2 regions of the Variovorax sp. OAS795 genome follow, and region 2 is predicted to be linked to the other one. Evidence: riboswitches for the same ligand, from Rfam matches in the RefSeq annotation. Region 2 holds a riboswitch; the other holds the start of a gene.
What was found. A riboswitch is a leader RNA that binds a small molecule or an ion and turns the genes downstream of it on or off. The one in region 2 is predicted to bind thiamine pyrophosphate.
Positions count from the first base shown of each region.

Region 1 (15,804 bases), 2.1 Mb from region 2:
CAAGGTCGGCATCGTGGTCGCGCTGGCCGACAAGCTCGAAACGCTGGTCGGCATGTTCGGCATCGGCAACCTGCCCACCGGCGACCGCGACCCGTTCGCGCTGCGCCGCCACGCGCTCGGCGTGATCCGCATGCTGATCGAGAAAGACCTGCCGCTGAAGCTCGATGCGCTGCTGCAGGACACCGCCGCGCAGTTCAAGGACATCGACGGCTTCGACAGCGGCAAGGCCACGGCCGAGTTGCAGGACTTCATCCTGGACCGCCTGGCCGGCAGCCTGCGCGAGCAGGGCGCCAGCGCGCTGGAGGTCGATGCCGTGCTGGCGCCGCGTCCGCAGCGCCTGGGCGAAGTGCCCAAGCTGCTGGCGGCCGTGCGCGCCTTTGCCGCACTGCCCGCGGCCGCCGCGCTGGCCGCGGCCAACAAACGCATCGGCAACATCCTCAAGAAGGCGCCCGAAGCCGACGCGCACGTCAGCGAGCTGCTGCTGCACGAGCCGGCCGAGAAGGCGCTGCACGCCGCCATGGCCGAGGTGGTGCCCGCGGCCAATGCGCAGTTCGACGCCGGCGACTACACCGCGTCGCTGCAGACACTGGCCGCGCTGCGCGAGCCGGTCGATGCGTTCTTCGACGGCGTGATGGTCAATGCCGAACAGGCCGACCTGCGCCTGAACCGCCTGGGCCTCCTGATGTCGCTGCACGTGGCGATGAACCGCGTGGCGCAGCTCGAACGGCTGGCGGCCTGATTTTGAAACGGGGCTTTTCTGCCGACGCCATGAAACTCGTCATCCTCGACCGCAACGGCACGATCAACGTGCACCGCGAAGATTTCGTCAAGAGCGACATCGAGTGGACGCCGCTGCCCGGCGCGCTCGAGGCCGTGGCCAAGCTCAACCATGCCGGGTGGCACGTGGTGATCGCGTCCAACCAGTCGGGCCTGGGCCGCGGCCTGTTCGACATGGCGTCGCTCAACGCCATGCACGCCAAGATGCACAAGATGCTCGCGGCCGTGGGCGGGCGCGTCGATGCGGTCTTCTATTGCCCGCACAGCCCCGACGAAGGCTGCGAGTGCCGCAAGCCCGCGCCGGGCCTGTTCCGCCAGATCGGCGACCGCTACGGCATCGATCTGAAAGACGTGCCCACCGCGGGCGACAGCCTGCGCGACCTGCAGGCCGGCGCGTCAGCCGGCTGCGAGCCGCACCTGCTGCTCACCGGCATGGGTGCGGCCTGCCGCGGCGTCGATCCGCTGCCGCCCGAATATCCGGCGAACACCATGGTTCACGAGAGCCTGGCCGCCTTTGTCGACTTCTTGCTTGCGCGCGAAGCGCGGGCCGCATTGCAGGTGGCTGTCTGATGGCGTTCCTCCGTTCTGTTCTCCACGCCCTGTGGATGCTCGTCACCGTGGTGCCCTGGGGCATCATCATGTGCGTCAGTTCGCTCTGGAAGCGCGGCATCCCGCTCTACTGGATGGCGGAGCAATGGCTCAGCTGGGCCATCGGCGGCGCACGCGTGCTGCTGGGCATCCGCACCCGGGTGACCGGCATGGAAAACCTGCCGACCGACAAGCTCGCGGGCGCGGTGCTGCTGGTCAAGCACCAGTCCACGCTCGAGACCTTCCTGATGCCCACGCTGATGCCGCACCCGCTGGCATTCGTGTTCAAGAAGGAGCTCATCTACGTGCCTTTCTTCGGCTGGGCCATGGCCCGGCTCGACATGATCCACATCGACCGCAGCCAGCGCGCGCAAGCCTTCAACAAGGTCGTGAACCAGGGCCGCAAGCTCCTGGCGCAGGGCATCTGGATCATCATGTTCCCCGAAGGCACGCGCATTCCGCGCGGCCAGAAGGGCACCTACAAGAGCGGCGGCACGCGGCTCGCGTGCGAAACCGGCGTGCCGGTGATTCCGGTCGCGGTCACCTCGGCCAAGGTCTGGCCGCGCAAGGCGTTCATCAAGCGCCCCGGCGTGGTCGACGTGTCGATCGGCCCGGCCATTCCCAGCATCGGCCGCAAGCCCGACGAGCTGATGCGCGAGGTCGAGGCCTGGATCGAATCCGAGATGCGCCGGCTCGACCCCGAGGCCTACCGCGACGCCCCGCCGCTGCAGGTGCCGCAAGAAGTGCGCTGAAGAACAAGGAACCACCCGACATGCGGGGACTGCTCCAGTTCACGATGGACCTGTTCGAGGGGCTGGGCAACGAGTTTGCGCCGGCCAAGCCAGCCGCGCCGCGGCCCCGCAAGGTCGGCAAGAAGGCCGCGCCGCCCGGGCCTTCGCCTTCGGTCCCCGCGGAGTCGCAGCAAGACAAGTCTCGTGAGGCGGGCACCGCGCTGCCTGCAGTGCCGCTGCGCGACACGCTGGCGCTCGCGAGCTTCGTGCACCCGCAGGCCACGCGCGAGACGGTGCTTGGCTCGGCGCGCGTGGCCTACGAATTCAAGCGCGGCAAGCGCAAGACCATCGGTTTCCTGGTGGGTGCCGAAGGCCTCTCGGTGCGTGCGCCGCGCTGGGTCACGCTGCGCGACGTCGATGCCGCCATCAAGGAAAAGTCCGACTGGATCCTGCGCAAGCTGCTGGAAACACAGCAGCGCCACGCGCGCGTCGAGGCCACGCGCATCGCGTGGAAGGATGGCGCGCAGTTTCCGTTCATGGGCGAAACGGTGATGATCCGGCTTGATCCGAAGCACGGCTTTGCAAGCGTCGGCGGCACGCTCGATGCGAGCGACGACGGCCACGGCCCGCGCATCCTGCGGCTGGCCGTGGCGCAGAACGCCGAAGCCTCGCAGATCCGCGACGCCGCACAGGCTTGGCTCATGCGCCAGGCGAGGCGGCTCTTCATCGAGCGCCTCGACCATTTCGCACCCCGGCTCGGCGTGCGGTGGAAGAAACTCTCGCTGTCGAATGCCGCCACGCGGTGGGGCAGCGCAAGCGCGGATGGATCGATCCGGCTGAACTGGCGCCTGATCCACTTTCGCCTGCCCGTGATCGACTACGTGGTCGCGCACGAACTCGCGCACCTGCGCGTCATGGACCACTCGCACCGTTTCTGGGAGACGGTGGAGAGCGTGGTGCCGGACTACGACCGGCTGCGGCAGCAGCTCAAGGACGAGGCCGTGCCCCGGTGGTCTTGAGACTGCTGGTTCAGAAGCCGGGGCGAGGCCCGGGCCCCGGAAAAGACTAGGACACCGCCCGGATCGGGATGTACATCTCCCCGCCGGCCGCCGCGAACTCCTTCGACTTCTCGGCCATGCCGGCCGCCATGGCTTCCGCCTCGGCCACGCCCTTCTTCGCCGCGTACTCCCGCACCTCCTGCGTGATCTTCATGGAGCAGAACTTCGGCCCGCACATCGAGCAGAAGTGCGCCACCTTGCTCGAATCCTTCGGCAGCGTCTCGTCATGGAATTCACGCGCGGTGTCGGGGTCGAGACCCAGGTTGAACTGGTCCTGCCAACGGAACTCGAAGCGTGCCTTGCTCAGCGCATCGTCGCGCGAGCGCGCGCCCGGGTGGCCCTTGGCCACGTCCGCCGCGTGCGCGGCAATCTTGTAGGCGATGATTCCCTGCTTCACGTCGTCGCGGTCAGGCAGGCCCAGGTGCTCCTTGGGCGTCACGTAGCAGAGCATCGCGGTGCCGGCCCAGCCGATCATCGCGGCGCCGATGGCGCTGGAGATGTGGTCGTAGCCCGGTGCGATGTCGATGGTCAGCGGCCCGAGCGTGTAGAACGGCGCCTCGTGGCAGTGCTTGAGCTGCTCGTCCATGTTGGCCTGGATCATGTGCATCGGCACGTGGCCCGGGCCTTCGATCATGGTCTGCACATCGTGCTTCCACGCGATCTGCGTGAGCTCGCCCAGCGTGCGCAGCTCGGCGAACTGCGCCTCGTCGTTGGCATCGGCGCCGGAGCCCGGACGCAGCCCGTCGCCAAGCGAAAAGCTCACGTCGTAGGCCTTCATGATGTCGCAGATGTCCTCGAAGCGCTCGTACAGGAAGCTCTCCTTGTGGTGCGCGATGCACCACTTGGCCATGATCGAGCCGCCGCGCGAGACGATGCCGGTCATGCGGTCCGCGGTCAGGTGGATGAACGGCAGGCGCACACCCGCGTGGATGGTGAAGTAGTCGATGCCCTGCTCGGCCTGCTCGATCAGCGTGTCGCGGAAGATCTCCCAGGTGAGGTCCTCGGCCACGCCGCCCACCTTCTCCAGCGCCTGGTAGATCGGCACCGTGCCGATGGGCACCGGCGAGTTGCGCACGATCCAGTCGCGCGTGGTGTGGATGTTCTTGCCGGTGGACAGGTCCATCACGTTGTCGGCACCCCAGCGGATCGCCCAGACCAGCTTTTCGACCTCTTCCTCGATGCTCGAGGTGACGGCCGAATTGCCGATGTTGGCGTTGATCTTGACCTTGAAGTTGCGGCCGATGGCCATTGGCTCGACCTCGGGGTGGTTGATGTTGGCCGGGATGATGGCCCGGCCGCGCGCCACTTCGTCGCGCACGAACTCGGGCGTGATGATGCGCGGAATGCTCGCGCCCATCGGGTTGCCGGCCACGCGCTTCGCACGCTCCTCGTTGGCGAGGTATTCGGCCATCCATTCGCGCTTGCCGTTCTCGCGCAGGGCCACGTACTCCATCTCGGGCGTGACGATGCCGCGGCGGGCGTAGTGCATCTGCGTGACGTTGGCGCCCGACTTCGCACGGCGCGGGGTGCGCTGCAGGGCCGAGGCGCCGGCACGCAACTCGGCCAGGCGCTGGGCGTCGTGGTCGTGCGTGTGCTTCAGGCCTTCGTCGAGCGCCTGGTGCGAGCGGCCCTCGTAGCGTTCGGTGTCGTTGCGCTCGGCGATCCAGGCGTCGCGCACGCCGGGAAGGCCGCGGCGCACGTCGATGTCGACCTTGGCGTCGGTGTAGGGGCCCGAGGTGTCGTAGAGCGACACGGTCTCGCCGTTGGTCAGCAGCACGTCGCGCACCGGCACGTTCAGGTCGGGCCGGCTGCCCGGAATCAGGCACTTGTGTGATGCGGGAAACGGCTCGCGCGTGAGCGAAAGCAGGGCGGTGAACTTATCGGGGGCATTCATGCGGGGCACTCCTTGTTGAGGGAAAGGGTGCTCCGCAATCGCTCGGTGGACTTTGGGCCGCCACGAAGGGGTGGGTGGCGGGACCGGAGTCAGGGAGTGCAGCTCTTCTTACGCCGGTATGACCCGGATCAAGTTCGCGGGTCGGCACTTGCCATCTCAGCACGCCACATGCGTGCACCCCGGAGCGGGGCCGATTGTGCGAGCCCTGGCCCGCGGCGTCAACCCGGCGTCTGCAGGTCGCCTTCGAGGTAGAACCAGCGGTCGCCCTCGCGCACGAAGCGGCTGCGCTCGTGCAGGCGCGTGGCGGTGCCGGTGCTGCTGCGCTGGCGGGCGACGAATTCGACCTCGGCATGGTCGGCGTCCAGCACCGAACGCGAGCGGATGTCCAGGCCGAGCCATTTCACGCCGGGCTCGAACTCGATCGAGGCCGGGCGCTTCGACGGATGCCAGGTGGCGAGCAGGTACGCCTCGCGCGCCAGCACGAAGGCCGAATAGCGCGAACGCATCAGCGACTCGGCGTCGGGCGCGGGCGTGCCCTCGAAATCGTCGAGATAGCGGCCGCAGCACAGGGCGTAGCCGATGGGCTTGTCTCGGCGGTCCGTGCGGCCGCAGGGGCAAGGTCCGGTGGTGGGATCGGTGGCACTCATGAAGCCCCTATTGGAACACTTCGAGCGGCTTCCTCCGATGGGGCAAGCCCTGCGGCCCAATCCGTGGAACCACGCTTGGCGCAGCGCTTGCTAGACGCTAGCCTTCTGCGGCATACGAACAGAGCGAGGCGGCGATGTACCTGACGGGCTCCGAACAGCAGGCGCTGCGCGGCGTTTTCACGCTGCTGGCGCAGGACCGCGGCGAAAACGACGTCCGCGAGTGCCTGGGGCGGGCGCTGCTCGACCTGCTGCGCGCGGACCAGTTCGCGTCCTTCGTGTGGAACGCCGAAACCGGCCGTTTCGACGGCCGCGTGGCGCTGAACATGGACCCCGCCAACCTCGACCGCTACGGCGAATGGCACCAGCACCACGACCCGATCACCTTCGTGCTGCAGTCGCGCCGCCGTGCCACGCGGGTGACCGACGTGATGCCGCAGCGCGAACTGATGAAGACCGAGTTCTTCACCGACTTTCTCTCACGCGACGGGCTGCACTGGGGCATGAACCTGCATGCCTTCGAGGGCAGCCGCGCGCTGGGCGACCTGCGCATCTGGCGGCGCAAGGGCCGCGGCGATTTTGGCGACCACGAGAAGGCGCTGCTCGACCTGATCGAGCCGGCGTTCATCGGTGCGCTGCAACGCGCGCAGTGCAAGGCGGCCGCCATGCCGATGCCCGCCGGCACGCAGTGGCGCACATTGAGCACGCGCGAACAGGAGGTCGCGCGGGCCGTGTGCGAAGGCCTCACCGACAAGGAGATCGCGCGCCGCATGGCCGTGGGCGTTCCCACCGTGCGCACCTACCTGCGGCGCATCTTCGACAAGCTCGGCATCGAGCGCCGCTCGGCGCTGGCCGGGCTCGCACAGCGTTGATCGGCCAACCCGACCCTATTTCGCCTTGGGCGCAGGCAGCCGGCCCAGCACGCCTTCCACCGCGAGCCCCACGGCGAGCAGCTTGCGGTCGCTGCCGGCCGGCCCGTCGAGTTCCAGGCCGATCGGCAAGCCGCTGGCGGCCCCCAGGCCCGAGGGCAGCTGCACGCCCGGGATGCCGGCATTGCTGCCGGGGTCGGTGTTCTGGATCAGCGCGCTGAAGTTCTCCGGGCTGCTCGCCTCCGGCGCGGCCACCAGGGCCACGCGAGGCACCGTCGGGAACACGAGCGCATCGAGCCGGTTCTTCGCGAAGGCCTCGCGGTAGAGCTTCTGCAGGGCAGGCCGCGCAACCCGCATCGCATTGTCGTAGGCCGGCCGGGCGTCGACCACGCCATTGGGCGCCGGCAGCTTGCGCGGGATCACGAAGGTGTCGAAGGTGCCCTTGACGTCGGGGCTGGCCATGCCAGCCGCGAGCTGCGCGATGTCAATGCCGGTGCGGTACTTCGCGAGGTAGGCCGCCATGTCGTCGTGCGCCTCGTAGAGCGCCACTGGAAAGCCGATGGCCCCGTTGAGTTCCATGAGCTTCGGCATCTCCACATCCACCAGCGTGACGCCGGCCGCGCGAAGCCTGGCCAGCGCGGCGTCCGTCACGGCGCGCGTGTCCGTGTCGAGGTTGGCGTAGAAGGCAGGGACCACGCCGAGCCGCACCCGCTGGAGGTCGGCAGGCCGCAGCGGCGCGCCGCCCGCGATCACGCGGTCGAGCAGCGCGACGTCGGCCATCGATTGCGCCATCGGCCCTGCTGTGTCGCGCGTGTGCGAAATCGGCGCGATGCCTTGCTGCGAATAGCGCCCCATGGTCGGACGCAGCGATGCGCAGCCATTGAAGGCGCAGGGAATGCGCACCGAGCCGCCCGTGTCGGTGCCCAGCGCGGCCGGGGCCATGCGCGCGCCCAGCGCCGCGCCATTGCCCGACGACGATCCGCCCGCGATGCGGCTCGCGTCGTAGGCATTGCGCACGCCGACCTCGGGGCCGCTCTGGAACGCGGGGTTGTAGCCCGTGACGCCGAAGGCCAGCTCATGCATGTTCGTCTTGCCGAGGATGATGGCGCCAGCCGCCCGCAGCCTGGCCACGACCGGGGCGTCCGCGGCGGGTACGAAGCCCTTGAGCGCAGGCGATCCCGCGGTGGCGGTCAGGCCGCGCACCTGGATGTTGTCCTTGATGGCCACCGGCAGGCCGGCGAGCGGCTTGCAGGCGCCGCCGCGCTTGCGCCGTGCGTCGGCGGCCCGCGCCTCCTTCAGCGCGCCGGCTTCGTCCAGGGTGATGAAGGCATTGAGGTTCTTGCCCGCATGGGCCTGTGCGATGTAGGCCGACACCAGCTGTTCGCTGGTGAGAGTGCCTTCGCAGAGCTGCCTTGCCGCGTCGCTCGCGGTCAGCGTGGCGAGGTCGGGAGCGGTCGTCTGGGCTTGCACGGGCAAGCCTGCCGCGCCGAGGCACAGCAGGGCGAAGGTGAGGGAAGCGGGTTTGAAACTGGGCATGGCAAGGACTCCGGGATAGAGACCGCCATGCTGCGCCGCCCGCGCCTGGTTGTCTGTCATCGAAACCGATGACAGGGCGGCTATCTGACGCGTGCGCTCAGGCCAGCGCGCGCTGGATCAGCAGTTTCTGGATGTCCGACGTGCCTTCGTAGATCTGGCACACGCGCACGTCGCGGTAGATGCGTTCGAGCGGAAAGTCGTTCACGTAGCCGTAGCCGCCCAGCGTCTGGATCGCGGCGCTGCAGACGCGCTCGGCCATCTCGCTCGCGAATAGCTTGGCCATGGCGGCTTCCTTGAGGCAGGGCCGGCCCGCGTCCCGCAGGGTCGCGGCATGCCAGATCAGCTGGCGTGCGGCTTCGAGCTGCGTGGCGCATTCGGCCAGCCTGAACCCGACCGCCTGCTGCTCGAAGATCGAACCGCCGAAGGCCTGGCGCTCCTTGGCATAGGCCAGCGCCACGTCGAACGCGCTGCGCGCCATGCCCACGCTCTGCGCCGCGATGCCGATGCGCCCGCCCTCGAGCGCGCCCAGCGCAATCTTGTAGCCCTCGCCTTCGGCGCCGATGAGGTTTTCCGCCGGGATGCGGCAGCCGTCGAAGTTGATCTGCGCCGTGTCGCTGCTGTGCTGGCCCAGCTTGTCCTCGAGCCGAGCGACGCTGTAGCCGGGCGCATCGGTGGGCACGATGAACGCGCTCATGCCGCGCTTGCCCGCGCCCTTGTCGGTCACCGCGATGACGATTGCCACCTGCCCGTTCTTGCCGCTGGTGATGAACTGCTTCACGCCGTCGATCACATAGCCGTCGCCTGCCTTGCGCGCCGTGGTGCGCAGGCTCGATGCATCGCTGCCGGCCTGCGGCTCGGTGAGGCAGAAGGCGCCGAGCATCTGCCCCTGCGCCAGCGGCTCGAGCCATTGCTTCTTCTGCTGCGCGTTGCCGTAGCGCATGAGGATCGCGTTGACCGGGCAGTTGGTCACGCTGATGGCTGTGCTGGTGCCGCCGTCGCCGGCCGCGATTTCTTCCAGCACCAGCGCGAGCGTGAGGTAGTCGAGGCCCGCGCCGCCGTGTTCTTCCGGCACGCAGATGCCGTAGGCGCCGAGCGCCGCGAGGCCCTGGTGCGCTTCCTTGGGGAAGCTGTGCTCGCGGTCCCACTTCGGGGCGTTGGGCCAGAGTTCGGCTTGCGCAAAATCGCGCACCGCGTCGCGGATGGCTTCCTGGTCGGCACTCAGCAGCATGGCGTGTCTCCTGTCTTTTTCTAGTTCTTGCGCGTTACTTGCCCGCGCCCAGATCCATGATCAGGCGCGCGGCCATGTAGAGGCGCCGCGGAATGGCGCTGATGTCGACGTACTCGGCCTTGTCGCTGTGGTAGCCGAAGCCCGGCAGGCCCAGGCTCTCGATCACCGGCTTGCCCGAAAGCGCCGCGTAGGCCGCGTCGGTGCCGCCGCCGGTGCGCTCTTCCACACCCAGCGTGCCGCCGGCCTCCTTGTAGAAGGCCACGGCCTTGTCGACCAGTTTCTTGCCGCCTTCGCCGGCATTGAAGGCGGGCCGGCCGCGCGTGACCACGACCTTCACGTCGGATTCGGGAATCTTCTTCTGCTGCGCCTTTTCTTCGAGCGTCTTCATCGCCGCATCGAAGTCCTCGTTGCGGGCATAGCGCACGTCGGCGTTCAAGGTAGCGCTCGCGGGGATGATGTTGGAAACGCTGCCTGCCTTGGCGATGGTCCAGTTGAAGCGCAGGTGCTTGGCCTTGTCATCGATGCTCATGGTGCGCAGCACCAGGTCGGAAGCCTCGACCAGCGCGTTGACGCCCAGCTCGGGCGCAGCCCCCGCATGCGAGGCCTTGCCGGTGATGTTGACCTGCACATAGGCGATGCCCGACGTGCCGAGCGAGAGCTTCTCGTCGCCGGCCGAGGTGGGTTCGAAGGACAGCACGTAGTCGGCCTGCTTCGCTTCCTCCTGGATCAGGTCGCGCGAGCCGAAGGAGCCTTTTTCCTCGTCGGTGTTGAACAGCACGGTGATGGTGCCGTAGTCGCGCACGCCGTAGTCCTTGAGCAGCTTCAGCGTGTGCAGGATGACGGCGTTGCCGCCCTTGTCGTCCGCGATGCCCGGGCCGTAGGCCTTGTTGCCTTCGATGCGAAACGGTGCCTTTGCGAGCGTGCCCTTGAGGTACACGGTGTCCATGTGCGACATCAGCAGCAGGTTCTTGCCGCCGCGGCCCTTGAGCTTGCCGACGATGTTGTCGCCCACCACGAGTCCCGCGCTTTTGCTGCGCGTGACGGTGAAGCCCAGGTTCTTGAGCTCGCCTTCGAGGTAGTTGCCGGCGGCCGCGATGCCTTCGGCGTCGCCCGTGCCTGTTTCGATGTTGACCAACTGCTCCAACGTCTTGAGCACCGCGGGCTGTGCATCGGTGGCCGCCTGGAACAGCACGTTGTCGCGCTTTTGCGCCCAGCCGGGGGCGGGCGCCAGGAAAGCGACGGCAGCAAACGCGGCGATAGTGTTGCGGGGAATGGCCGAATACATGAACGAGCTCTCCAAGTGTGCACGAAGCAGGCATTCTAGGCACCGCGCTCGCCACCTACGTTGAACTCAGCCGCTACTCAAGTCGACGCATGCTTGCAAGGAAAACCGCGAGTTCTCGAGTTCATTTGCGACGGCCATCAATCGTTCGGAACTGATGCGCCGCGCGTCGGCACGCAGAAGTCTGAGCATGTGTTGCGGCCCGTCTGTACGGCGCGACTCGGCATCGATCGACAGCCAACAATACAATCTGGTTAGATCTCCGATTTCGGTTGACCATCGTTTTTGAAAATGGGACACCAGTCCGTCTACGTCGTGAGCGTAGCCAGCTCGACGGGCTGCGAGCTCCAGAGACAGACCTCGCTCGGCATCTTTAGTCATTCCACCTGTTCCAAGTAGCAGACGGCGCCCTAATTGCAACTGGCACTCTGCGTGACCGAGCTCAGCACCCCGAAGTAGCCATTTACCTGCCATAGCGGAATGCTTAGCCGCCAAACGCGACCTTTTGACTTGAGTGGCAAGCCCGCTCATCAGGCACATGGCACCAGCGTCGCCATGCTCCGCCAGCGTTAGCAATCGGTTCATAGGTTCGTCGAGGGGGTAGACAAAGCCGCCATCCGGTTGAAGCACCTGCAATGCAATGTGAGCGAGTTCCAGCCCTTGCTCCGCCAACTGTTTCCATCGCTTGTCACGCTGACGGCCGCTGGCCTTGGTTGGATAGCGATGGCTCGGCCGATTCCATTGGGATAGCTCGCTGAACAACTCGCGCTCATAAACGGCGCGCAGTTCGTCGCTTAATGCCGCGGCACGTTCGGAGTCGAACGCCGCTAGGTTGGCTCGAGGAAAGTATCCACGTACCGACTCGTACAACAGCATGGCGGATGCGGAGAAAAATACGGCCCCCGCGAGCAGCGCAGGCCATGGCAGTGATTGCGACATGCGCGTTGACATTCAATGAATCGCCACGGCGATTTCAATGTCCGCTGGGCACAACTGGCTCGGTTCACGCCACCCTATGACGGAATTCTCCTTGGAATCGCGCGTCAGTTCATACCCGTGATCGTAGAAGCCGGTCTCATCAGGCACGGGCATTTGAGTTTGGACACGGCGGCCAATCAAACGCTGCGTCCGGGCGGAATCGGTGTCACAGAAACGATGGCCGACTATCTGCAGCCGAAGCTTGCAGATGGTGCCTGTGCTCGTCGGATGCTTCCAATAGCTGCCGACAATCGATTGATTTGTCGCGTTCACTCCCATAGGGGAGTTGCCCGCATTTTTATTCAAGTATCTCTTGTCGATACGAACAGAGAGATATCTCTCAATGCGGTCTGGATCGCAGAGCACGGCCGAACCTTCTCGACCAAGCGTTGCCAGTCTTAAGAGAAGCTCATCGGCGTTGGCGTCGGCGAGTTCTTCAATGCGGAAGCTCGGCAATGCAATCAGCAGCGCGAGAGCTGCTGCGATAACCAATAGAAGAAGCGTCAAGGCGCCGGAAATTCGACCCCAGAATTTTCTCTTCAAATGTCCGCGGCGCAGCGCGGCCTTTGCCCATCTCTCTTTGTCCATCGTACTCCCTGAGCCCATCCGTCTTCGCTATGCTGCGGCGATCGGTGGTTCGGCGGATGGTATCAGGGAGTAGGTGTGAAAATATTAAGTCGGTTTTTTTCCAATTAACAACTGCTACCAGTTTATTAATTCAATGACAATAAAGACTAAAGCGCATAGTTCGATCTAGATTAGCTCGAGTGCCACGGCCGTGCCTTCGCCGCCGCCGATGCACAGCGTGGCCACGCCGCGCTTCTTGCCGCGCGCCTTCAGCGCATGGATGAGCGTGACCATGATGCGCGCGCCACTGGCGCCGATCGGGTGGCCCAGTGCGCAGGCGCCGCCGTTCACGTTGACGATGTCGTGCGACACGTCGAGTTCGTGCATCAGCGCCATCGGCACCACCGCGAAAGCCTCGTTCACTTCCCACAGGTCGACGTCCTTGACGGTCCAGCCGGTCTTCTTGAACAGCTTGGCGACCGCGCCCACCGGGGCGGTGGAGAACCACTCGGGCTGCTGTGCGTGCGTGGCATGGCCGACGATGCGCGCAATGGGCCTGGCCCCGATCTTCTTCGCGTGCGATTCGGTCATCATCACCAGCGCCGCGGCGCCGTCGTTGATCGACGAGCTCGATGCGGCGGTGATGGTGCCGTTCTCCTTCTTGAACGCGGGCTTGAGCGTGGCGATCTTGTCGAGCTTGACCTTGCCCGGGCCTTCGTCGATGGAGATGACGGTGTCGCCGCCGCGGCCCTTCACGGTGACGGGCGTGATCTCGTCCTTGAACGCGCCCGATTCGGTCGCGGCCTTGGCGCGCTCGACGCTGGCAATGGCGAACGCGTCCTGCTGCTCGCGCGTGAACTTGTACTTGGCCGCGCAGTCCTCGCCGAAGGTGCCCATCGAGCGGCCCGGCTGGTAGGCGTCTTCCAGGCCGTCGAGCATCATGTGGTCGAAGATGCGGTCATGGCCCATGCGGTAGCCGCCGCGGCCCTTGAGCATGAGGTAGGGCGCGTTGGTCATGCTTTCCATGCCGCCAGCCACCATCACGTCGTGCGTGCCGGCCAGGAGCAGGTCGTGCGAGAGCATGGCGGCCTTCATGGCCGAGCCGCACATCTTGCTGAGCGTGACCGCGCCCGCGCTGTCGGGCAGGCCGCCCTTGTAGGCCGCCTGGCGCGCCGGGGCCTGGCCCTGTCCGGCCATGAGGCAGTTGCCGAACAGCACTTCGCCCACGCTGTCGGGCGCGATGCCCGCGCGCTCCACGGCGGCCTTGATGGCAGCGCCGCCGAGGTCGTGCGCAGAGAGGGAAGAGAAGTCGCCCTGGAAGCTCCCCATGGGGGTGCGGGCGGCGCCGACGATGACGATGGATTCGGACATGGGGATCTCCTTCGGAAGTTGAAAGTGAAAGCGGCCGTTCGGACCGCGGCTCAATCAGAAATGGGTGGCATGGCCTTCATGCTGGAAGCGCTGCGCTTCCTCGTACGGGAACACGTCGAGCATCTGCCCGGCCTCGATGCGTTCCTTGTGGTGCTGCCAGAAGGCGGCGTCGAGCAGGTCGGCATGGTGCGCCATGAAGGCTTCGCGCACCGCGTCGTTGCCAAGCAGGAAGGGGCCGAAGGTCTCGGGAAACACGTCCTTCGGGCCGACCGAATACCAGACCTCGCCACTCATCTCGTCTTCCTCGTTGCGCGCCGCGGGCACCTTGCGGAAGCGGCAATCGGTGATGTATTCGATCTCGTCGTAGTCGTAGAACACCACCTTGCCGCCGCGCGTGACGCCGAAGTTCTTCCACAGCATGTCGCCCGGGAAGATGTTGGCCGCCACCATGTCCTTGATTGCGTTGCCGTACTCGACCACCGCGTGCTCCAGTTGCTCCCTGGCGCGCTTGGCATGGGCCGGGCTTTCAGGATGGGCCAGCGTGTCGAATGCTTCCTGCAGGTAGATGTTGAGCGGGATCATGCGGCGCTCGATGTAGACATGCTTGAGCACCAGTTCCATCTCCCCGTTGCCGTCTCGGTCGGCGATCTCCAGCTGGCTGGGGGCGAACTTGCGGATCTCCTCGATCAGCTCGGGCTCGAAGCGGTCGAGCGGGAAACCCACGTCGCTGTACTCCAGCGTGTCGGCCATGCGGCCCACCCGGTCGTGCTGCTTCACGAGCAGGTACTTGCCCTTGATCTGCTCGCGCGTGGTGTCCTTCTGCGGCGGATAGAAATCCTTGATGACCTTGAAGACGAAAGGAAACGACGGCAAGTCGAACACCAGCATCACCATGCCCTTGATGCCGGGCGCGATGCGGAAACGGTCGCTCGAATAATTGAGGTGCGAGAGAAAGTCGCGGTAGAACAGCGTCTTGCCCTGCTTGGCGAGGCCCAGCGCGTTGTAGATTTCAGCGCGCGGCTTGCGCGGCATGAGCGAGCGCAGGAACTGCACGCAGGCCGAAGGCACTTCCATGTCGACCATGAAATACGCGCGCGCAAAGCTGAACAGCATCTGCAGGTCGTCTTCGCCGAACAGCGCGGCGTCGACGTAGAACTTGCCATGGCTGTCGTGCAGGATCGGCAGCGAGAACGGGAGCTCGACGAAGCCGTTCATGATCTTGCCGACCACGTAGGCGCCCTTGTTGCGATAGAAGAGGCCCGAGAGCACCTGGATCTGGAAATTGGCCCGCAGCTTGACCTGGTGGAATCGCCCCATGATCGCGTGCGCCACGCGCTCGGCATCGCGCCGCTTGTGGGCGAAACCGCCTTGCAGCGCGAAGTCGTCGATCATCTGCTCGACGGTGTCGGCCAGCGTGTCGTGCGTGGGGTAGTAGGGCCGGTACGTCGGCGCGCCGCGGGGCTCGATGTATTCGGTGCTGATGGCCGGCCGCACGAAGATGAAATCGTTCTGGAAGTACGCCCGGTGCAGGATCTTCGTGGTCACCGAGTTGAAGAAGCTCTCGGCCAGCTCGGGCTGGTGGTGGTCCACCAGGAGGCCGATGAAGTGCAGCTTGACCTGGTGCCACACCTCCATCGGCTGGTCGCCGGCCTTGAACTCTTTCTCGAGCCGGGCCACGGCCTCGTTCACGCGCAGGTCGTAGAACTCGATGCGCTCGCGCTGCGCACGCTGCTGGCCATGCCAGTCGGCCGTCTCGAAGCGGTGCTTGGCGCGCGCCGATTCAGCGCGGAACAGGCTGTAGTGGCGATTGAATCCATCGATCATCGCCTTGGCGATGTCGTAGGCCAGCGGTGAATCGAGACGCTGCGGGAACATGGGTTCAGCCGGTCTTCGCTTCGGTGCTCTGGCCGACGGGGACGTCGGCCTCGCCGGCCGGGATGACTTCGATCACCTCGGTGCCATCGGAGCCGGCCTGGGCCGAAGGCGAGATGCCCAGGGGCTTGCTCCACTTGTAGCGGATGCGCTGCACCGCGGCCTTGTACACCGCGTCCAGCGGCTTGTTGCCGTCCACGTTCAGCCCCAGGTCCTGCAACAGGCCGTCGTGCACGCCAAAGGTCCAGCCGTGGATCTTGACCTTCTGGCCACGGCCCCAGGCATCCACCATGACGGTGCTGACGGCCACGTTCACCACCTGCTCGGCCACGTTGAGCTCGCACAGCGCATCCACGCGCACGTCCTCGGGCAGGCTCTCGAGCATCACGGCGTGGCGGTCGCGCACGTC
Region 1 covers NZ_JBEPOH010000001.1:5,217,654-5,233,457, reverse strand. The annotation lists gene glyS (glycine--tRNA ligase subunit beta) at 1-739, shown strand, start outside; gene gmhB (D-glycero-beta-D-manno-heptose 1,7-bisphosphate 7-phosphatase) at 769-1,347, shown strand; gene ABID97_RS25245 (lysophospholipid acyltransferase family protein) at 1,347-2,117, shown strand; gene ABID97_RS25240 (M48 family metallopeptidase) at 2,138-3,115, shown strand; gene thiC (phosphomethylpyrimidine synthase ThiC) at 3,162-5,048, opposite strand; TPP riboswitch at 5,137-5,240, opposite strand; gene ABID97_RS25230 (YchJ family protein) at 5,267-5,695, opposite strand; gene ABID97_RS25225 (helix-turn-helix transcriptional regulator) at 5,830-6,564, shown strand; gene iaaH (indoleacetamide hydrolase) at 6,580-8,097, opposite strand; gene ABID97_RS25215 (acyl-CoA dehydrogenase family protein) at 8,195-9,325, opposite strand; gene ABID97_RS25210 (glutamate carboxypeptidase) at 9,360-10,610, opposite strand; gene ABID97_RS25205 (hypothetical protein) at 10,677-11,546, opposite strand; gene ABID97_RS25200 (hypothetical protein) at 11,559-12,173, opposite strand; gene ABID97_RS25195 (acetyl-CoA C-acyltransferase) at 12,339-13,523, opposite strand; gene aceK (bifunctional isocitrate dehydrogenase kinase/phosphatase) at 13,578-15,398, opposite strand; gene can (carbonate dehydratase) at 15,403-15,804, opposite strand, start outside.
Region 1: linked by a shared signal. The riboswitch ahead of thiC (phosphomethylpyrimidine synthase ThiC) and the one ahead of ABID97_RS15335 (purine-cytosine permease family protein) in region 2 are both predicted to bind thiamine pyrophosphate.

Region 2 (15,804 bases):
AGAGAGATTGCCCTAGTACAGATACGGCTTCTCGGTAAGGGCGGCTCCGTTTTATTAGTCCACTAACGCCAGGACTTTGTGCGTCAGTGACCACGAAATCTTCGAGACAGTAGGGACCAGCCGCTGCGATCGCAGCTTCCGCTGCTCGTTTCAACAGGTCGTCTGGAAGGGGCTCCAAAGCAATGAACGTGAGGTGGCCCTCTGAGTTCCTCAGTATCCAACCTTTCTCGACCGTTTCGAGGCCAAGGATCTGAACCATGGCTTCCGCGAAAAGGGCCAGACTGGTGTCGAAGCGGGGCGTAACTTTTGGGTCGGTCATATGAGCAGTCCTAGTGCGTCGTTGGCATCCGATCTCCATCGCTCTGCCTGGGCTTCGCTGATCGACCCGGTTTGGGCGTATCGCATCACGATTTCCCAATACTGCATGAAACTTTCTCGTGCCAAGAGGCTTCGCGCAGCAGAGGCTTGACGTCCCTTTATGGCAATTCGTGCAAGTCCTCTCAAACTCGGCCAATGTTTCCACATTGCTTCTTCATCCTGTAATAAGCCGAACTCCGTTAGCTTTTGCTTGATCGCACACTCTGCTGACAGGCCAAAGTGGTAACCGGCGTTGTCAAAGCGCTTGTCGGTTAGGAGCTTGCATCCATCTGCGTAGTGCCTTTGCGCTGCAGCTCTCATATCTGTCGTGTACGCCATTCTTGTCGGGAGTTGTGGGACGTGAGCACCGCCGTGCCTGGGAGCGGGCGGCTTGAAGAGTGCTTCCTCTCGTGTTGATAGTACCAACACAATCTTGGCCCTCGACATCGATCGCCGGACGTTGGTTCACTGCCGCAGCCTCGATCCGGTTTGGTTTTCCGCGCGCGGTCGAGACCCCGCCCCGCCCGCGCGCTAGATGTGTTGCTTTCGTCGGCACCGTCGCGCTAGTTCGGGTGCGGCGCGCATCTGCCAGGCCGAACGTGATGGCGCCCTTCCGTAGATGACGCTCATCGACGCCTCTTGCAGCGGTTTCTCTGCCGGTTCGTCCCGGGGAATGGCCGACCCTCGGAGGGGCGAATCCGGTTTGGGTTCGGGGAAAGCCTGATTTCCTAATCGGGGGTCCCAAACCGGCCGCGAACCCCCGTGGCGCCTGGCGCTGAGCAGGTTAGGTTTCACCCTGATCTGACCTAACCTGAAACCTAATTTTTTCCTAAGTTGTTGATCTATATAGGGATTTGTTTTCCGGAAGATCAGAGTCGACAACCCTGATCTGGTTAGGTTCAGATTAGGAAAAAATCAGGTTTCTCAAAACAGCCGAAACCCGCATGGATAAAGGCTTTGCGGGGTGTTTGGGCATGTCGATTAGGAAGATCAGGCTTTCCCCGAACCCTTACCGGAATTTTGGAGCGGAGCAACTGACGGCGCGCGACCACATGTCCGCGCGGATTTGGCGGACAACAAACAACCAACTGAACCGGCGCGAAGACTAGGATGACGCGGGTGCTTGGAGGCAAGCAGATAGCCCCTTGTCGCTTGTCAGATTGGCCGCACCTCGAAGTACGCCTCATTGGTGTCGCCCAGATCTCGGAAGCCTGCGGTCCTGGCCGCGTCGAAGGCCTTGATCCATCGGCTGGCCAGCGCCACCTCGTGCTTCGCAAGGTCGCTTTCACCAGACTCGCTCGCGTTCTGAAAAGCCCGGAGCGCGAGTACCACGTCATCGCCCAGTTGCCGATCGAGCTCGCGCCGGAAGCGCTGTTCCGCGACCTTCAGCGCGTCGACGGCCGGGTAGTCCACCAAGCGCACCCTGTAGGTCACCCGGTGCACGGGCTCGACGTCTTCGAAGCGGAATGGTGCATCTTCCTCGTGCGTGGCTAGATCCGCAGTGATCGCCTTGACCTGCACGTTCGGGGCGAAAAGTTCAGCTTGGGTCATGGTTCGAATTCACAGCGTTCTGAAGCAATTGCAGAGAAAGGGATCCAGGCAGGCTGTGAACCTCGCAGTACCAGACCTGGTAGCACCACCGTCCGCCGACTTGTTCGGTTCCCGCGAAGCTGATGGTGTCGAGTGCGCACGCGACCACCTCGGGCCGCCACAGGAGGCCGATCGGCGGCGCTACATCACCGGGCCCCGAACTCCACAAGCCGAGTTGCATCCGTCCTTCCACCGGCCGCAGCGTCAGCATCCCGGACAGCCACGGCTGGTCCACAAACTCCCGCTTGCTCAACAAGGTGCCGCCGCGGTATCGGCGACGCATCCTGACTCTCATAGGAGCTCACTGTCGGCCTTGGGCGGCTTGGGCAGCAGGCCCGGAATCCCGTGCATCACTGCACGGATGTGGTCGCCCGCGTTTCGATCCACGTCGCCATACAGGTCCCCGATCCTCGCGCAGCGGCCCGACACCAGATCTGCGAAGTCGAGCAATGTCGGGCGGAGTGGCTCGCCTGCGGCAAGCTCTCCTGCTCGTCGCGCCATCTGGGCGATCTCTTCTTCGATGGGAGGCTCGGGCATGGGGTCTTCGGAGGTCAGGCGGCTAGCACTTTTGTGCTGTACAAATATACAGTATTTTGCATGGAATGCCAGTATGCAAAGCGCTCCTTCATCAACGTGGATCGCCGCCTGCGCGCAGCGTCTTCAGCAGCAGTGGCATACCGTCGATCCTCGCGACCTAGAAGATGTAGCGCGCGATCTGTGGAGCGACGAGCGGATCGACGCCGCCGGACGAAGCTGCGGTGGATTGGCCGAGGCCAATCTCCGAGTGCCGTAAATCGCCCCAGCTACAAGGCTCCTCGACGTGTTTCATCATCAGAGCGCGGATGTCCGGCGCATGAGAATTTGCCGATCCCGCAGCACAGCATCAGGCCGACGAGGCCGGCGCTACATTTAGCTGATGCCCGCAGAAGAATTTGTATCGCCTGTCCGCACCGCCAGCTTGACCTTGGCTAGCGCGCTAAGTATCGCGACGGCACTCATGGCCGTTGGTGCTGTCACCCTCCATGTCATGGGGGAGTCATCACATCGGGCCTACCTCCAGTTTTGGGGTGTCGACGCTGGGGCTTTTCCCAAATCCACTGATTGGTTGTTGATCAACGGGTACCACGGTCTGGCGAACCGCTCAGCGCTTGCTCTCCTTGCGATCGTTCAAAACCTAGGGTGGTGGGTGGCCGCTACGGTCGCAACTGCGCTCTATCTTTTCGTTCTGCTTTCCCCAACGGGCACAAGCTCTGGCGTCTTGCCGAAATGGCTGGCCAAGCGTCCTGCCTGGTGTCAACGCTTGGTGCGATACCTGCAAGGTGCCTTCTTGGCTACCGCGATCATCCCGGTTGTCCTCCTCATCTGGACCGCCGTGCTGGTGTCTCCTGCCCTCATAGGCGAAGCAAATGGTAAAGCGCATGCCGAGCGGGAGGCTGCGGAGTTCAAGAAGGGCTGCGAGACGTCTAAGTACCCGTGTGTCGAAGTTAAGAAGGGAGGCGAAGCACTGGGCTCGGGGTTTGTGCTGGAGGGGTCGCCTTCGTATATCGCAATCTTTGATGTGCGACTGCAGCGCGCTCGGGTCATTCCGCGCGACGGTGTTGAGCTCATCTCAGGTAAGCCAATCGCGCTGCCAAAACCCTAGGCTCCAGTGGTTGTGAACTCGCGTAGGCCAATTCGCATGATGAGTTCAGCTAGCAGGGCGCCCGCTCAAGGTTTGAGTCTTGTGCCGGTGGTCGCGCTCTGTTGCTGAGGAGAAATCACTTGGGAGAGCTCTGAGATCACCTTGAGCAATGCATGGTGGGCATGAAGTGCGTCGGACGCACTTACTGCAACTTCTCCATACCGCACAGCTGGCTTGCAGTCGATGGTTGCGAGTGCCGTGGTCGTGAGCACCACACCAAGTTTCTCCGTGACCAACTTGCCGATCACGGGTATGTTGTGGCCGACTTTGTCCCTGGGATAGGCGTGACCAGTGCGAGCGAGTAGCCCCTTGAAGACCTTCTCCGCGCATTGTGCGGTGTCCCAGCGAGCTTGATTGGCCCCCTGCCTCTCCAAAAGAGCATTGACGCTGGACTTGTAGTCTTGCCGGGCTTGGTGAAGCAGGTCGTTGCCAGTGGCCTTGTCGAGCCAATATATGGCGTCTGCTCCCAAGAGGAACGTGTCTTGAATGATCTTGCAGTCTTGATCGGAGAGTCGAGCCGCGTAGGCGGGGGTTAGCGAATCGATCGACGAAAGCAAATTGTGGGTCGCCGGCCCATGCAGGCCAAGCGCAATGCCATGGTGGGCCAAGTTACGGTCCACAAAAAACTCCAACGTGCCGTAGTAGCGCGGTAGCCGGAGCCGCCAGTGGATTCCTGCCATCTCGAAGACGATGCTTCCCGGAGAAGGATCAACCTTCGTGCGATCGCCATAGACGAGTTCGAACCAGTCGCCAATTCGAAGATAGATGTCCTCTGGACAGAACGGAGGGCGAGGGGAGTGACGAGCAGGCATCACATTGCCCGAGATCCCGAATGCCCTCGAGACCATGGTGATCGCTTGAAAATCTCGATGAGGGACAGGTATGTTGCAGTGACCGAAGTGAGCGTCAAGCGAAAGCATCATTCGCTCGAACTCATCGGCCGTCGTCGGTTTGGAGGGCCACGTCCAATCTTGAGGCGTCATGGGATCATGATGCCATGGGGAGCCAGAACACTGGATATTTGGCAGTTGCCAAATATCCCGCCCAAAAAGTAAAAAGCCCGCTACAAAGAATGTAGCGGGCTTTCCAGAGGCCTTGCGGCTTGTAGTGGCTCCTCGACCTGGGCTCGAACCAGGGACCTACGGATTAACAGTCCGGCGCTCTACCAACTGAGCTATCGAGGAACAAGCCTCAGATTATAGCGTGGTTTTTTTGGCGTTTTGAAGGGGCCGATGCGGCCGGAATAAATTTCTGGAAAATTTTTGGGCTCGTGCTCAGAGCGACACGCTCAGCCCGAGGCGCAGCGTGCGCGGCGCGCCGGGAAAGAGGTACACGTGGCCGAACTGGTAGGGCGATTCCTTCCAGTAGCGGCGGTCGAAGAGGTTGTCGATGGCAAGGCTCCAGCTTGTCTGCACGCCACGCATCCTGGTGTCGTAGCGCAGCACCGCATCGACGCGCGTCCATGAGGGCAGGGCGATGGAACCGTCGGGCAGCACGTTGCGCCGGCCTTCGTGCGACAGCTGTCCCAGGAGTTCGAGGCCTGGCACCGACGCCACGCGGTAGCCGGCCTGCGCACGCAGCACCTGCTTGGGCACATTGGTGGGCGACTGTCCGTTGGTCGCCGGCTCGGCGGTGCTGCCGCGGCGCTTGGCATCGATCAGCGTGACGCTGCCGCCAAGGCGCCATGGTCCCGTGTTCCATTGCGCGCCGGCTTCGAGCCCGCGGTGCACCGCGCTGCCGTCGTAGCGCGCGTCGCAGGGAGTGGTGCCGAGCCGGTTGCAGGCATCGAGGTTCGTCATGGGGCGCTTGATGTCGAACCATGCGAGCTGCCAGCTGAAAGCCTCGCTGCCGCCCTTGAGGCCCAATTCCCACTGGCGCGATGTCAGCGCGGGCAATGCCTCGCCAGCGTTGGTGTACTGCGAACTCTTGTTGGGAACCACCTGTGATTCGACACCCTTGCCCCAGCTCGCGTAGGCCAGGAGGCCGGGCTGGATGGCGTAGCTCGCAGCGATCCATGGCGTGGTGAGGCCGTCCTTGTAGCCGGTGGGGCGCGTGCCGTCGGTGCGGATGCTGTCGCGGTCCAGCCGCGTATGGCGCACGCCGAGCCAGGTCGTGAAGCGGCTGTTCCATCGGATGGCGTCCTGCACCGTGAGCTCGGTCGAACGCTCGTCGCGGTGGGTGTTGGCGTCCGTCAGCGTGGGGTCCGGCGGCACCACGGCCGTGGCCCACACGTTGCCGGTGCCGACATAGTTGTAGGCCTGGTCCTGGAAGCGGTTGCGCACACGGCTCGCGAGCAGGCCGAATCCCAGTTCGTGCTTCACGCTGCCGGTCATCACGGTGCCCTTGAGGTTCAGGCTGCCGGCGGTTTGGGTGCGCCGTTCGTTCTCGCTTCGAAAGTCATAGAAGTCGAAGGTGCCGTCGGAGCAATAGCGGTCGTAGTTGCCCTCGGCGCCGCATCCGAAGGCATACGCCAGGCGGTCGTCGGTCTTGAGGCGCTGTTGGCCGATCTGCGCGCTCCAGCGCCAGTCGGCGTTGAGCGCCTGGCTGAAGCGCACGCTGCCGGTGAGCGCATTGAATTCCGAGGGCTGCGACCACGGCTGGTTGTTGAGGTTGATCTTCGGATCGACCGGCGCGGGCAGCGCGCTGCCCAGCAGGCTGAAGCCGTTCTGGCTCGGCTGCGTCTTGTGGCTGCGCTCGATCTCGAACTCGAGCACCGAATCGCGCGTGATGCGCCAGTCGCCGGCGAGCGAAAACAGGTTGCGGTTGCCGTCCAGGTTGTGGGTGAGCGGCTTGAGGTTTTCGTTCGCCACGTTGAGCCGATAGCCGAACTCGCGCTCCGCGCCGAAGCGCCCGCCCAGATCGAGCGCGCCGAGCATGCTGCCGCGGCTGGTGGTTTCCAGCCGCAGCGTGCGCAGGTCCTGCTCGGTCGCCCGCTTGACCACGTAGTTGACCAGCCCGCCCGGCGCGCTGGTGCCGGCCTGGATGCCGCTGGTGCCGCGCAAGATCTCGACGCGTTCCTTGTTGTCGAGCGGAATCGAGGTTTCCGCGCTGATCGGCAAGCCTTCGCGCCGGTAGTTGAAGCGGTTGTCCAGCACGAAGCCGCGCACCGTCAGGTAGTCCCAGTAGCCGGCCGAGTTGTAGGCATCGGTCACCGAGGAATCGAACTGCGTGAGATCCGCAAGGCGGCGTGCGCCGCTCGCGCGAAGCTGCGCGCTGTCGATCACCGTGGCCGACAGCGGCAGCTCGCGCAGCGGCACATCGCCGAAGCCGCTCACCTCGGCTTGCGGTGCGGCATTGCTTTCGTTCACCGTGATGGCGGGCAGCTCTGTTTGCTGCGCCTGCGCCGCGCTGGCGGCAAGAAGCAAGGCGGCGGCCACTGCATGCGAGATGGGCGACAGCGGCCGTGAGGGAGGGTGGATTCGTGTTGTCATCTTGTTCTGTTCAGGCGGAAGCTGCGCCCACGGCGGCCATCCATTGCGCGGCCGTGGCCTCGGGGTCTTCTGCCGTGACCAACGCGCGCACCACGGCCACCGAGCCGACGCCCGTGGCAAGCACCTCGGGCAATCGCACCGCGTCGATACCGCCGATGCCCACCTGCGGATAGCCGCGCAACAGGCGCGCATAGGCCGCGAGGCGTGCGACGCCCTGCGGGGCCGTCGCCATCTTCTTGAGGGTGGTCGGATACACCGCGCCCATCGCGATGTAGCTTGGGCTCACTGCATCGGCGCGCACCATCTCGGCATAGCCGTGGGTGCTGACCCCAAGCCGCAGGCCCGCATCGCGAATCCGCCGGACCTGCTCGGGCGCAAGCGCATCGAGGTCTTCCTGGCCCAGGTGAACGCCGTAGGCACCGGCGGCGATGGCTGTTTGCCAATGGTCATTGATGAAGAGAAGCGCACCCGTGCCGCGCACCGCGTCGACAGCCGCTTGCACTTCGCGTTCGATGGCCGATGCGTCGTCCGACTTGAAGCGCAACTGCACGGTGGGAACGCCGGCGCGTGCCATGCGGCCGACCCATTGCGCATCGGGCAAGACGGCATACAGGCCGAGGCGCTCGGGGCAGGGTGCGAAGGCATCGTCGCGCGCGGTGGGCGGAAAGGGGCGCAGGCCGAAATCGGCCGGCGTCTCGGGCCATTGGTTCGCATCGAACGCGCCGGTGCGCACGGTCCGGGCCTGCCACGCGAGCGCGAGGCATTCGGCATCGATCTCGATGAAGCCGAGTGCCGAGCAGGCCTGCTTGGCGCCGCGATACACCGGATCGTCCGAAGAGAATCTGCCCGCCGAAATGGCTGCGGCCGTGATGGCGCCGAAGCGCAGCCCGTGGGCTGCGACGATGGCATGGGCTACGGCCCGAGGGTCGTTCGATGCGATCATGGTGCGTGATGCCAGAAGGGCGTGCCGAGCACCGGCGTGCTCGGCTGAGCGGAGTCCTGCGCGGCCATGGCGCCGGAACGATACGCGGCCCGGCCGGCCTGCACGGCCTCGGCGAAGGCGCCGGCCATCGACACCGGGTCTTGCGCGAGCGCCACCGCGGTATTGAGCAGAACGCCGTCGTAGCCCCATTCCATCACCTGGCAGGCATGCGATGGCAGGCCGAGGCCCGCATCGACCAGCATCGGCACGCTCAACCGTTCGCGCAGCAGCTGCAGCGCGTAGGGGTTGACCGGGCCACGGCCGGTGCCGATGGGCGCGGCCCACGGCATGACGGCCTGGCAACCCACATCGACCAGCCGCTGGCACAGCACGAGGTCCTCGGTGCAATAGGGCAGCACCTGGAAGCCGTCGCGAATCAGCTGCGATGCGGCATCGACGAGGTTCAGGGTGTCGGGCTGCAGCGTGTAGTCGTCGCCGATGAGTTCGAGCTTGATCCACGGCGTGTCGAAGAGCTCGCGCGCCATCTGCGCCGTGGCGATCACTTCCTGCACGCTGTGGCAGCCGGCGGTGTTGGGCAGCACGGGCACCGCCAGGCGCCGCAACAGCTCCCAGAAGCCGTTGCCGCTGTCGCTCGCACCCGGACTCGCGGACTGCCGCCGCAGCGAAGCGGTCAGCATGGCGGGCTTCGCGCGCTTCACCGCGGCTTCGAGCAGGTCCGGCGAAGGGTAGCGCGCGGTGCCCAGCAGCAGGCGGCTTTGGAAGGTCTGGCCGTAGAGAACCAGCGGATCGCTGTCCGGCATGGAAGAAGTGGTTGTCATGGTGTGGGTCGTCTCCATCGCTATGTCGCTTGTGGTTCAGCCGCCGGTCACCGGGCGGATCACTTCGATGCGGTCTTCGGGTTGCAGTGCGCGCGCGCCATAGGCGGAGCGCGGCACGAACTCGCGGTTCACCGCCACCGCGAAGGGCGGCACGGCGTCCACTGCGGCCAGCGCGTCGACCAGCGTGGCGCGCTCGGGCAGTGCAAAGGGCTTGTCGTTGATCAGGACGTTCATCGTCATGCTTCGGATGTGTTGAGGCCAAGGTCCTGCGCGAGCGTGGAGCGGCCATGCACGAGCAGTTCCATCGCGGCGTCGAGCACGGCCGGCGCAATCATGAAGCCGTGGCGGTACAGCCCGTTGATCTGCAGCACGCGCGGTTGCGGCTGGCGGATGGCGGGCAGGTTGTCGGGCAGCGTGGGGCGGCACTGCGTCGCGATCTCGAGGATGCGGGCTTCGGCAAAGCCGCTGTGCACCGCGTAGGCCGCGCTCAGCAGTTCGAGCGTGGAGCGCACGCTGGCGGGCGACATGTCGTCCGACTCGATCTCGGTCGCGCCGATCACGAACACGCCGCCGGGCTTGGGTGCGATGTAGAGCGGATAGCGCGGATGCACCAGCCGCGTGGGCCGCTGCAATGCCACCTCGGGTGCGTGCACGCGGATGACTTCGCCGCGCACGCCGCGCAGGGCACTCCATTGCGGCCGCGCGCCAAGGCCGCGGCAGTCGATGACCCAGTCGGGCTGGCCCGGCGCGCCGGGCGCAAAGTCGGCCGGCGCGCGCGGGGACTGCCAATGCAGCGTGACCTGCGGGCTGGCCTGCAGCGTCGCGAGCAAGGCCGAGAGCAGCGCGCGGTTGTCGAGCTGGCCTTCACCGGGAAGGAACAAACCCTGCGCGAAGCGCTGGCCGAGCGATGGCTCCAGCGCGGCAATGCCCGCGCCGTCGAGCGCCTGAATCGGGGCGAGTTCCGGCACCTCGGCACCGGTGCGCGCCAGGACGCGTGCGAGCCGTGCCGCCTCGGCGGCATCCTGCCGGTGCCACAGCACCAGCGTTCCTTCGCGTTGCAGGAACACGGGCTGTGCCAGCGGCGCCAGCAGTTCGGGCCAGCGCGAGAGCGCGTGGTGGCCCATGCGCACGACGGACACCGGCGCCACGGCCGATTCGGCCAGCGGCGCGAGCATGGCGGCTGCCACGCGCGCGGCAGCGCCTTCGGCTTCGGGACTGCCGGCTTCGAACAGCGCCACCTTGCAGCCGGCCTGTGCCAGCGTGACCGCGAGCAGCCGGCCCATGAGGCCCGCGCCGAGGATCGCGGCCGATCGAAATGGCAGGCTCATGGTCTTGCTCCCCGGAGGGGGAGGGCGCAGGGCGAGCCGAGTCGCCGATAATTTTCGGCATGACCCAAGCTGCACATCCCGTCGCGCCGCAAGCGCCCCTGCGCTACGCCCGCGTGCTCTCGATCGCCGGCTCCGACAGCGGCGGCGGTGCCGGCATCCAGGCCGACCTCAAGACCTTCGCGGCGCTCGGCTGCTACGGCATGACGGCCATCACCGCCCTCACTGCACAGAACACGCTGGGCGTGTCGGGCATCCATGGCGTGCCGCCGGCTTTTCTCAAGGCGCAGATCCAGGCCGTGGTCGAGGACATCGGCGTCGATGCGGTGAAGCTCGGCATGCTGCATGCGCCCGAGGTCGTCGAGGTGGTGGCCTGGGCCATCGATCATTACCGGCTGCCGAACGTGGTGCTCGACCCGGTGATGGTTGCCACCAGCGGCGACCGCCTGATTGCTTCGGAGACGGTGCAGGTGCTGGTGCGCGAGCTGTTTCCGCGCGCCGTGGTGGTGACCCCCAATCTCGACGAGGCCGCCCTGCTCATCGGCCATGCGATCGACGGCGTCGATGCGCTCGATACGGCGGCCGACGAATTGCTGGCGCTCGGCGCACGGGCCGTGCTGCTCAAGGGCGGCCATCTGGCGGGCAACGACGTGGTCGATGTGCTGCTGGGGCGCGATGGCGTGCGCAAGCGCCTGTCCTCGTCCCGCATCGCGAGCCGCAACCTCCATGGCACGGGCTGCACGCTGTCGTCCGCCATTGCCGCGCAACTTGCGCTCGGCGCGGCGCTGCCCGAGGCCGTCGAGCGCGCGCGCGCCTTTGTCGTCGGCGCCATGGCCGCCGGTGCCGGCGTGCAGGTCGGTGCCGGGCACGGTCCGCTCAACCACGGCTTTGCGCCAGTGCCGACGCATCGCCTGCCGTCGTAGACGTGGGCCTGGGCCGGCTGATCCAGGCCAGCACGAAGGTGGCCGCCAGCGTCGGCAGCGCCGAGCCGAACTGCGGCGCCCAGCGGGCGCAGGCGTGATAGGCCGCGATGCCGCCGATCCAGATCAGCGCCGCGCCCAGGTCGACCCGGCGCGTGCCCAGCGATGCCATCGACTGGCCCGTGCCCAGCCGGCCCAGGATCACGCCATAGAGCGGCACGAACACCGAACTCAGCATCAGCAGGAACGGCTCGAGCGTGTGCATCGGCAGCACCAGCGCCAGCGCGGTGCAAAGCGCCGCCAGCAGCAGGCCCCATTGGCGCACGCTCCAGCGCGGCAGCAGGCTGTGGGTCGACACCGAACCCGAGTACACGTCGCCATAGGCGTTGTCGAGCTCGTCGATGAGGATGAGGCCGAGCGCCACCAGGCCGCCTTGCGCCAGCAGCAGGGCGGTGACCAGGCCGGTGCCCGGCTCCGCAACGCTCACCACCATCACGCCGAGCGCATAGCACCAGACGTTGGCCAGCGCATAGCCGATCCAGGTGCCGCTGAAGGCACTGCCGAGACCCCCCGCGCTGCGCTTGCCGTGCCGCGCGTAGTCGGCCACCAGCGGCAGCCACGACACCGGCATGGCAATCACGAGATCGAGCGCGCCGAATATGCCCATGCCGCCGTCGCCCGGCCGGGCCCAGAAGTCGTCGAGGCCCTTGGCCTGCAGGCGCGTTGCGAACTGCCAGGTCAGCCAGAGCAGCGACAGCACCACCAGCGGCAGGCCGAAGCGGCTCACGAAACGCCGCACCAGCTTCACCATCGAGCCTGCCAGCAGCGCCAGCAGCACAGCGCCCCAGAGCAGCGTGGTGAGGGCGCCGCCCAGCGGCCCGGTGAGCGTCAGGCCGAACGCCTGCTGGCCGATGGCCTGCGTGCCCTCGCGCATGATCACGAGCTCGAAGGTGGTCCAGCCCACCAGCTGCACGATGTTCAGCAGCACCGGCAATCGTGCGAAGGCGCTGCCGTAGGTGGCGTGCATCAGCCCGGCGCTCGCAAGGCCGCTTTCGCAGCCCAGCCGCGCGGTCCAGGCCAAGAGGCCGGCACCGAGCAGCGACCCCAGCACGATTGCGATGGCTGCGTCGCGCGTGCCCACGGCGGGCACCAGGTAGGCCCCGATCTGCATCACCAGCAGCCCCACGCCCAGGCTGAACCACAGCGATGCGTGGTCATTCCAGCCGAACACCCGCCTGGACGCGGGCAGCGGCGTCAGCGCCTCGTTGGCGGAAGAAAAGTCGTCGTCATGTGCCATCCAGTTGCTCCAGTGCAAAAGGTTTGGCAGGTGGGCGAGGTCCCGGCGGCAAGGCCATCGCGCGAGACAACGCGACAGGCCGCCGGACCAGCTTCCCTGCGCGAGGATTACCTCAGTCAGGTTCAAAGGGACTCTCTCAGTCAGCCCCGGGAACGGATCCCGGTTCGACACCCCTAGCGGTGGTGCTCCGCGCCGTGGCGCAAAGCGGAAACTATTGTACGAGCCTGCGCGCGAAAGACTCCAAACCATCGATGACGATCTGGATATGGCGCTCGAAGCTGGCGTCCAGCGGAACGCTGCCGCCGTTGTCCCAGCGCACGATGAAGGCCCGGTTGGCCAGGAGCGGCAGGTTGCGCGCGAGCACCGGATGGTCGAGCGGACGGATGGTGTGGACGCGCTCGCGCAGCTCCTCGGCCCAGGCCTGCGTGTTGTCGGAAGGCAGGGGCGAGAACTCCATCGTCACGAAGCCGAGCATGGCCGCGACCACGCAGTTGTAGGCCTCCAGCAGCGGCTCGCCCTCGAACCCGGCCTCGACCAGCGCCGCGAGCACGCCCTCGACCAGCTCGGTCGGCAGGCTGCCGTTCGACACCAGCTGCGCGCCCAGCAACTGCGCCACGTTCGGGTGGCGGCGCACGGCGGCGCGGCAGCGGCGGAACAGCTGCGCGATCCATTCCTGCCAGCCCTGCTTGCCCCGCGGCGGCGTGACATCGGCCATCACCATGGCGGCCACTTCGGCAAGCAGTGCCTCGCGCGTGCTCACGTGCCAGTGCACCGCGGCCGGGTAGACGCCGAGCCGTGCCGCGATCTCCCGCATGCTGAAAGCGCCGAGGCCGAACTCGTCGATGTGCGCCAGGGCGGCTTCGGCGATGCGCCGTTTCGACAGCGCGCCACCGCCGGGAGGGCGGCCTGCGGTCCTGGGTCTGGGCTCGGTGGCAGGTTTCTTCATGGATGCTGCCATTGTGCGGCAGGAAAATTGGCTGTATAAACAATATTAATTGATCAGCGAGCAATTAAAAACCATGACCGACGCCGCCATCGACCTCGCCCTCGCAGGGGCTCATCGACGCTTCGCCGACAGCAACCCCGCAAGCCGGCGCCAGTTCGAAGAGCACTCGCGCTACATGCCCGGCGCCAACAGCCGCTCGGTGCTTTTCTACGCGCCGTTCCCGCTCACCATCGCCAGGGGTGAAGGCGCGGTGCTCTGGGACGCAGACGGCCACCGCTATGCCGACTTCATCGCCGAGTACACGGCAGGCGTCTACGGCCACTCGGCGCCGGAGATCCGCGACGCCGTGATCGAGGCGATGCAGGGCGGCATCAACCTCACGGGGCACAACCTGCTCGAAGGGCGGCTGGCCAAGGCCATCTGCGAGCGCTTTCCGCAGATCGAACGCTTGCGCTTCACCAACTCCGGCACCGAGGCGAACCTGATGGCGCTCACGGCCGCGCTGCACTTCACGGCAAGGCGAAAGATCATGGTGTTCTCGGGCGGGTATCACGGCGGCGTGCTCGGCTTCGGCGCCAGGCCCTTGCCGACGACGGTGCCCTTCGACTTCCTGGTGCTGCCCTACAACCACGCGGCGGCGGCGAGCGAGCAGATCGAAAGGCACGGTGCGGAAATCGCCGCGATCCTGGTCGAACCGATGCAGGGCGCGAGCGGCTGCATTCCGGGCCGGCTCGACTTTCTTCACGCCCTTCGAGAAGGTGCGACGAAGGCCGGTGCGCTGCTGGTCTTCGACGAGGTCATGACCTCGCGCCTGGCACCGAACGGCCTGGCCAACCAACTGGGCATACGGGCCGACCTCACCACATTAGGCAAGTACATCGGCGGCGGCATGTCCTTCGGCGCTTTCGGCGGCCGCTCCGACGTGATGGCGCAATTCGATCCGCGCACGGGCTCGCTCACGCATTCGGGCACCTTCAACAACAACGTCATGACCATGGCGGCCGGGTATGCGGGCCTCACCAAACTCTTCACTCCCGAAGCGGCCGGCGCGCTGGCCGGGCGCGGCGAGGCGATGCGCGCGCGGCTGAACGCCCTGTGCGACGGGGAAGGCGTCGCCATGCAGTTCACCGGGGTGGGATCGCTGATGAACGCGCACTTCCTGAGGGGCGAAGTGCGGCGCGTGGACGACTTGGCGGCGGTGGACGGGCGGTTGCGCCAGCTGCTGTTCTTCCACCTCCTGCGCCAGGGCATCTACGCCTCGCCGCGCGGCTTCGTCGTGCTGTCGCTGCCGATCACGGATACGGACATCGACCGCTTCGTTGCCGCCATCGGCAGCTTCATCGGCGAGTACCGTTCGCTGTTGCCCGCGGCCTAGCGGGACGAGGTGCCGGCGACCCCGAGCAGCTCATGCAGCCGCGTGCTGGTGGTCGTGTATTGCAGCGGGATGGCCTTGCCCGGGAACACGAGGGCCGCGGCGCCCCAGGCGGCCAGCGTGGCCTCGTGGAAGCCGCAGACGATGAGCTTCTTCTTGCCCGGATAGGTGTTGATGTCGCCCACCGCGAAGACGCCGGGCTCGCATGTCTGGTATGTCTCGGTCTCGACCGGCACCTGCTTGCGCTCGAGCGCGAGGCCCCAGTCGGCAATCGGGCCGAGGCGCGGGGAAATGCCCAGGCAGGCGACCAGCGCATCGAGCGGCAGGTCGACCGTCGTCGCATCGGGCGTGGTGACCTGCAACTGCTTGCCATCGAAGGCCGTGGGCTGGCCGACCTTGAAGGCCAGCCTGCCTTCGGCCACCCGCGCGCGCATCGAGGCGACGAGGCTCTCGTCGGCCTGGAAGCCGTCGCGCCGGTGAACGAGCGTGACGTGCCTGGCAATGTCCGCGAGCGCGAGGGCGGTTGCCAGCGCGACGTCGTCGCCGCCATTGACCACCACCGTCTGCCCCACGAAGCGGTCCAGCGAATCGGGGTGATAGAAGAGCGAGCTGCCTTCGAACCGGGCAATGCCTTCGACCGCGATGCGCTTGGGCACGAAGGCGCCGACGCCGGCGGCAATGAACACGGTCCTGGCGAGGAAAGCCTTGCCGGCCGAGGTCGTCAGCAGCAGGCGCCCGTCGTCCTGGCGGGCGAGCGTGGCCACCTGCTCGCCGTAATGGAACTGCGGCTTGAAGGGCGCGACCTGCGCCAGCAGCGATTGCGCAAGGGCGCGTCCACTGGTCACCGGGGTGCCCGGAATGTCGTAGATCGGCTTGTCGCCATAGAGCGCCACGCATTGGCCGCCCGCAGCGGGCAGCGCATCGACGATGTGGCAGGAGATTTCGAGCAGGCCCAGCTGGAAGGCCTGGAACAGGCCGACAGGGCCAGCACCGACGATCAGGGCGTCGGTTTCAATGGGGACTGCGGAGGTGCTCAGCGCACCAGCTCCCCGATCTTGTCGGTCTTGTCTTTCCACTCGTCGGCGTCGGGCAGGGCGGGCTTGCGCTTGGTGATGCTCTTCCAG
Region 2 covers NZ_JBEPOH010000001.1:3,161,092-3,176,895, forward strand. The annotation lists gene ABID97_RS15270 (ParA family protein) at 1-319, opposite strand, end outside; gene ABID97_RS15275 (hypothetical protein) at 1,513-1,908, opposite strand; gene ABID97_RS15280 (hypothetical protein) at 1,895-2,230, opposite strand; gene ABID97_RS15285 (hypothetical protein) at 2,239-2,484, opposite strand; gene ABID97_RS15290 (hypothetical protein) at 2,864-3,589, shown strand; gene ABID97_RS15295 (HEPN domain-containing protein) at 3,655-4,611, opposite strand; tRNA gene ABID97_RS15300 (tRNA-Asn) at 4,737-4,812, opposite strand; gene ABID97_RS15305 (TonB-dependent siderophore receptor) at 4,903-7,059, opposite strand; gene thiE (thiamine phosphate synthase) at 7,070-8,002, opposite strand; gene ABID97_RS15315 (thiazole synthase) at 7,999-8,802, opposite strand; gene thiS (sulfur carrier protein ThiS) at 8,857-9,060, opposite strand; gene ABID97_RS15325 (FAD-dependent oxidoreductase) at 9,057-10,148, opposite strand; gene thiD (bifunctional hydroxymethylpyrimidine kinase/phosphomethylpyrimidine kinase) at 10,208-11,068, shown strand; gene ABID97_RS15335 (purine-cytosine permease family protein) at 11,022-12,362, opposite strand; TPP riboswitch at 12,439-12,547, opposite strand; gene ABID97_RS15340 (TetR/AcrR family transcriptional regulator) at 12,574-13,308, opposite strand; gene ABID97_RS15345 (aspartate aminotransferase family protein) at 13,382-14,683, shown strand; gene ABID97_RS15350 (NAD(P)/FAD-dependent oxidoreductase) at 14,680-15,756, opposite strand; gene fdxA (ferredoxin FdxA) at 15,714-15,804, opposite strand, start outside.